Regions from separate parts of the Paenibacillus sp. Y5S-9 genome, predicted to be linked through region 2. Evidence: predicted binding sites of a transcription regulator. Region 2 holds the regulator's gene; the other holds the start of a gene.
What was found. The regulator Rex, encoded in region 2, represses fermentation and respiration genes when NADH is low (regulators of the CRP and FNR family bind a similar motif). The targets are predictions, from matches to a motif close to TTGTGAAATATTTCACAA.
Positions count from the first base shown of each region.

Region 1 (3,429 bases), 240 kb from region 2:
TGGCATCCGTAATAATCGCCACACGTGTGATATCAGGCATTTTGGCAAGATACTGCGTTGCCCCTTTTTCGAAGTAGACTTTGTTCGGCACTTTGAACCATTGCATATTCACGGTACGACGAGCCACCCTTTTCACATTGATTAAGTTCACAGCGGTTACGTTGGAAGAAGTCGAGTTACGTCCGTATGATCCGCATCCCAGTGTCAATGACGGCATGTTTGTGTTGTAGATATCCCCGATGGCACCGTGTGTGGATGGTGAGTTCACAATAATCCGTCCAGTTTGCAGACGATCTGCGAATTTGCCGATCACTTCTTCATTTGTGGAGTGGATAACCGAAGAGTGACCCATGCCGCCAAAAGCAACCACTTCTGCTGCACGTTCAATGCCCTCTGCTGCCGTTTTAACTTTGTAACAAGCCAGTACCGGGCTTAATTTCTCAGCCGACAATGGGAATTTTGTACCTACCCCTTCAATCTCGGCCACGAGAATTTTGGTGCCTGCTGGAACTTCAATACCGCACAATTTCGCAATGCTCACCGCAGATTGACCAACAATCGCCGGGTTCACCGCACATTTCTCGGCATTAATCGCACCTGCTGTCAATTTTGCTGCTTCATCTTTGTTAACAAAGTAACAGCCATTTGCAATCATTTTTTTCTTCACTTGATCAAAGATCGGTTCTTCAATGATCACCGCTTGTTCAGAAGCACAGATCATGCCGTTGTCGAAAGACTTGGACAGAATCAAATCCGTTACTGCCTGATTGATATCCGCGCTTTTCTCGATAAAGCAAGGAACGTTACCCGGTCCTACGCCCAGTGCAGGTTTACCACAGCTATACGCTGCACGTACCATGCCTGATCCGCCTGTTGCCAGAATGAGAGCCACATCATTGTGATTCATCAGTTCGTTTGTACGATCCATGGAAGGATCATCAATCCACTGAATACAATCTGCTGGTGCACCATGTTTCACAGCCGCTTCCAGCAGGATTTTGGCAGCTTCCCGGCTACAATTCTGTGCAGATGGGTGGAAACCAAAGATGATTGGGTTACGCGTCTTGATGGAGATCAGTGCTTTAAACATCGTTGTTGATGTTGGATTGGTTACTGGTGTAATACCCATGATGATGCCGACCGGCTCCGCAATTTTCTGGAAGCTCTCATATTCGTTATCTTCAATCACACCTACGGTTTTGTCATACTTGATGCTGTGGTACACATATTCTGTTGCAAATATATTTTTGGTGATTTTATCCTCATACACTCCGCGGCCTGTTTCTTCTACGGCCATCTTGGCGAGCATCATGTGTTTATCCAGACCCGCAAGCGCCATTGCTTGCACAATCCGGTCAATCTGCTTTTGGTCCATCTTCATGAATGCGGCGTGTGCTTTATTCGCTTTGTCGATTAACGTTTGAATATACTGACCTGCTGTCGGTTCTTTTGCTGGGGCGACTTCGTTCTTTACAGCCATCTCCCTCATCCTCCTAAAGGTTCGTATTAGTTTGTCTCTCTCGTTTACATTCACATCGTAACATGACAATAAACTTAATTATGTGATTTTTTTCACAAAGTATAACAAATTTAATTTAAGTTTTGTAGTGTCCTTCATACGACCATTTTCACTTCCTATTTAAAATATAGGGCTGTAAAATTCATCGTCTCCATTAAAAGTGAATTTAATCACAATGTTTGAAATTTCGTCATTTTTGCCTCCTTTCCTTCCCCCTCAAACGGTAAGATTAGGTATATACTGAACTTAAAAATTGAACCACCGCAATTTGTACCGTCCTTCCTCCCGGCCGAGATGACCCTGATCAGGACGGCAACGGTTTGCGGCGAACCTCGGAGGCTACTGCTTATTACAGAAGGTCGTCCGATGGACATAAAGGGGAGATAGACTTATGAGAGAACTAACCACTGTACTGGAAAAGCGCGGTAATACCAACTGTTTCTCGGAAGCAAATTTCAACCATCTGCTGGTTACCATGAAAGATAGAACCTATCCGGAAGGTACACATCTGTACTGGGAAGGCGACATCTCTGACAAACTTTATTATATGAAACGGGGTCGTGCCCAGATCACCAAATCCACGGATGAAGGCAAGGAACTGATCATGTACATGTATCAATCCGGTGATATGATTGGGCAGGCTGATCCCTTCTTTGGCTCTAAACACAGCTTCTCAGCGGAAGTATTAGAGGACAGTGAGATCGGTGTACTGGAGCATAAAGACCTGGAGATGTTAATCTGCCAGCATTGTGACTTCGCGATCGACTTTATGAAATGGATGGGCATCCACCACCGGTTGACACAGACCAAATTCCGGGATCTCATGTTATACGGTAAACCGGGTGCACTCTGCTCCACCCTCATTCGGTTGTCGAATTCGTATGGTGAGCCTCATGGAGAGCATGTCATTATTCACAAAAAAATTACCCACACGGATCTGTCCAATATGATTGGAGCCACTCGTGAAAGTGTAAACCGCATGTTAAGCGACCTGCGTAAGAAAGATGCGATTGAATACGACAATGGCATGATTGTTATCAAAGATCTGAAGATGCTGCAAGGGATCTGTCACTGTGAACTTTGCCCGAACGAGATCTGTCGTATTTAATATTTGACTATGCTAATCGGATATTGCTTATATATTTAATGAATGAAAAAAAGCCCAGTTCTCTAAAAAGAGATTGGGCTTCTTGGTATGCTTAGGATGCATTGGTCAATTCAAGTTTCACCGCATCACGTGGATTCAATTTCATGTCCAGACCATTTTCCATTAATTCTTTGTCATTCACCATAATGACCCACCGCTCATTCATACGAGGCGTGACATTCTCGACCGAAACGACAAATTTGTTATTCTCAGACATTCTTACAATGCCGCTGGACTTCAACACATCGCGAACTGTGCACTCTTGAACGTAGACGCCGGCATATTGACGATTAAGGGTTGGCATAATGTTTCCACCGCTAACCTTGAGTAACGTTGTCTGATATGCAACGCCATCTCCCCCACTGTCAGCGGCTTTCACGTAAATGATTACTTCATCTTTGGCATGAAGCTCCATGTCCCAATCTTCCTGTTCAATATCCTTGCCATTTAATTTGACAGCCCAGCTAAGCGAAGAATCCAGAGAAACTTCTCCGACGGATTGAATCCGTTTGCCATCTGCCGTAAAATCTACCAGTCCGCTATTGAGTAATGCTTTTTTGAGTGTCAAACCCTCACTAAAATCTCGCTTAATGGACTTTGTTGCATCAGGCAAAAATGTACTGCCATCTACAGCCACTGTGATCGTATTCGCTGTTTCTGTCTCCTTGACAATTGGCTGCTCAGAAGGCTGTGTCTCACTACAACCAGCCAAGATCGCCAGTAGGAGCAAACATACACCTATGTAACCGGGGATTTTCTTCAT
Region 1 is NZ_CP145887.1:4,543,511-4,546,939, forward strand. Features, by position in the region: gene adhE (bifunctional acetaldehyde-CoA/alcohol dehydrogenase) at 1-1,480, opposite strand, end outside; gene V6669_RS20030 (Crp/Fnr family transcriptional regulator) at 1,911-2,627, shown strand; gene V6669_RS20035 (hypothetical protein) at 2,719-3,429, opposite strand, start outside.
Region 1: a site for Rex is predicted at 1,561-1,578, ahead of adhE (bifunctional acetaldehyde-CoA/alcohol dehydrogenase). Genes of this name have one in related genera too.

Region 2 (3,429 bases):
GTCAGTGCACAACTAAAGGATTTGTTTTTTGATAAAAAGAAAAGTGTTGTGCTTACTTCGGCTACGCTCTCTGTGGATAAGTCATTCCAGTTCATGATTGAGCAGCTCGGCTTACAGGAAGCCTCTGAGAATAATCGGTTGTTAACGTCGATGCTGCCATCACCTTTCAACTATCGCGATCAGGCACTTCTGGTGATTCCGCGTGATTTCCCAAGTGTGAAGGGTAGTGTGGGTGATGCGCACTTTGTTAATATGCTGGTGCAATCACTCGCAGAGACGGCAATTGCTACGCGTGGACGCATGATGGTTCTGTTTACTTCATACAAGATGTTGCGACAGGTCTATGATCCGCTGAAGGAGGCGCTGTCTGGCAACGACATCTCGTTGCTTGGTCAAGGCGTTGATAGTGGAAGTCGTTCCAAATTGACTCGCAGGTTCCAAGATGCCAAAGCAACAGTACTTCTGGGCACAAGCAGCTTCTGGGAGGGGGTAGATATCCCGGGAGAGGCTCTAACCTGTCTCGCTATAGTGCGACTGCCTTTCCAGCCGCCGAATCATCCGTTGGTGGAAGCCAAGAGTGAGTTGCTTCAGGAACAGAAGAAAAATCCGTTCATGAAACTGTCAGTGCCACAAGCGGTCATTCGTTTCAAGCAGGGATTTGGCCGATTGGTGCGTACAGCAAAGGACAGAGGAATTGTCATTGTTTATGATACACGTGTGATTGAAGCGTACTATGGTAAATTCTTTTTATATTCATTACCAGGTCCCAAAATGGAGCATATGCTCACGGAGCAGATGGTTCCACGAATCACCGAGTGGTTGGAAAAACCTGCTAATGAATAAGAATAATGGTTGTTTTGTTCGTTAAATCATTGCATGACACTATCGTTTGGCGTTAAACTTTATTAGATATTTCCGTATCCGATTAAAGCAGTTGCACGTAAGAACTTATAACCTAAATTACAAGGAGCATTCTGTATAAAATGTCACGTCTATCATTGAGTTTATACAGAATGCTCATCTTTTCATCTATTATTTTATCGTGGCCTTGGTAAGGGGGAGCAAGAATGAAATCGGATAAAATTTCGGAAGCGGTGGTACGACGTCTGCCTGTATACTTGCGCTATTTGAGCGAGTTGCACCAGCGTGAGGTGGCTACTGTTTCTTCTCAAGAGCTTGGACAAAGGCTGGATCTGAATCCGGCCCAAATTCGTAAAGACCTGGCTTACTTCGGTGATTTTGGTCGTAAAGGGATCGGGTATGATGTATCCTATTTGATCGAGAAAATTCGTCACATTCTCAAAATCGATCAGCAAATTAATGTAGCTCTGGTAGGTGCGGGTAACCTCGGACAGGCCTTGTCCAACTACAACGCATATCTGAAAGACAACATGAAGATTGTTGCTGTATTTGATGCATATGGACCGAAGATTGGTAGTCAAATCAACAGTTTGACGGTAAAACCAATGAATGAATTGACGGAAGCGGTTAAAACGGATAACATCCGCATCGGTATTATTACAGTTCCAGATACGGAAGCTCAAAATGTAGCCGATCAGCTTATTGAATCGGGAATTGAAGCGATCCTTAATTTTGCACCAACAATTCTAAAAACACCGCCGCATATCCGCATTCACCATGCTGACTTTACAACGGATCTGCTTAGTTTGGCCTATTACTTGGAGACTGGAAAGGACGACGAGGAAGATGACAACAAATAGATGGGTAATTCACAACGGCAAATTTGCCGTTAATGAAGGCGGCACAACATGGAACGTGGTCCACGGATACATGGTTGTTGAGAATGACAAGATTGTGCATATTGGTGAGACATTGCCGGATGAAGACAAAAATTGTACCAAAGTGGATGGAAAAGGACTGTTCTTCCTGCCGGGTCTGATCAATACGCATGGTCATGCAGCGATGTCGTTGCTCAGAGGGCACGGAGACGATCTTGCGTTGCAAGTATGGTTGCAGGAAAAAATGTGGCCGATGGAAGCGAAAATGACTTCAGAAGACGTATATTGGGGAACTTCACTATCGGTGCTTGAAATGTTGAAAGGCGGAACTACAGCTTTCCTGGACATGTACGATCACATGGATCAAGTTGCCAAAGTTGTGGAGCAATCCGGCGTTAGAGCAGCACTGGCACGTGGTGTGATTGGGCTATGCTCGGAAGAAGAGCAACTGCGGAAGCTGGAGGAGTCGGCAGCGTTTGCACGTGAGTGGAATGGACAGGCAGATGGTCGAATTACAACCGTAATCTCGCCACACGCACCATATACATGCCCTCCTGACTACATAGAGAAGCTTGTACAGGTCGCGAACGACCTAAACCTTCCTCTTCATACACATATGTCGGAAACGCTTCGTGAAGTCGAGCAGAACGTGGCTGATTATGGACTGCGTCCTGTAGCACATCTGGAGAAACTGGGCTTTTTCTCCCGTCCATCCCTGGTTGCACATGCGGTGCATCTGAATGACGAAGAGATTGAGATTCTGGCTCGTCATGATGTGGCTGTATCCCATAACCCGGGAAGTAACCTGAAACTCGCTTCCGGTGTTGCGCGTGTACCTGCGTTGCTGAAAGCAGGAGTTACCGTGTCACTCGGAACTGACGGACCAGCAAGTAACAACAACCTGGATATGTTCGAGGAAATGAGACTGGCTGCGTTGATTCATAAAGGCGTGTCTGGTGACCCGACGGCAGTGCCAGCGGGTGAAGCATTACTACTCGGAACTTCATATGGCGCCAAATCCATCTTCTTGAACAATACTGGAGCGCTTCAGGTCGGCATGAAGGCTGATTTTATCGCCTTGGACATTGAACAAGCACATTTCTATCCACATACAGACCTGATCTCACATACGATCTACTCGGCTTCTGCCAAAGATGTAGAGCACGTATGGGTGGATGGGAAACAAGTGGTGAAACATGGCGAATGTCTGACGCTGGATGAAGAGCGTATTTTGCGTGAGTCTCAATTGGCATTTGATGGTCTGCTTGCTCGTTAATTGCAGGATAGAGCATCATAGGGAAAGGAAGTTCGACTTTTGAAGAAAAAAAAGAAGTGGATATGGATTTCGCTGCTTGCACTGGTTCTGATTCTGTTTGGACTTCAGCGTTATTACGTCCATGTCACGCAGGACCAGCGCAAGGAAGAAGCGCTCGCCATACAGGCAGCACAGGAGCAACTGGGCATTACATCCTATGATGAATTGCGTAAGTACATCTGGGGAGACAAAGAAGGCTCTGATAACATCTACTGGACCCTGATCGGCAAAAACAAGGATAACCAGGATGTTATGGTCTGGGTTAAATTCGATGCAAACAATCAACCGGCTAAGGGTGCAAACGCTGTACACAGTGAGCTGCTGCAGAATGGCATGTCCGAAGCGCAGATCCGCAATCGCTTCAGTTCTGAAGTT
Region 2 is NZ_CP145887.1:4,307,920-4,311,348, reverse strand. Features, by position in the region: gene dinG (ATP-dependent DNA helicase DinG) at 1-843, shown strand, start outside; gene V6669_RS18890 (redox-sensing transcriptional repressor Rex) at 1,068-1,721, shown strand; gene V6669_RS18885 (amidohydrolase) at 1,708-3,015, shown strand; gene V6669_RS18880 (DUF5590 domain-containing protein) at 3,055-3,429, shown strand, end outside.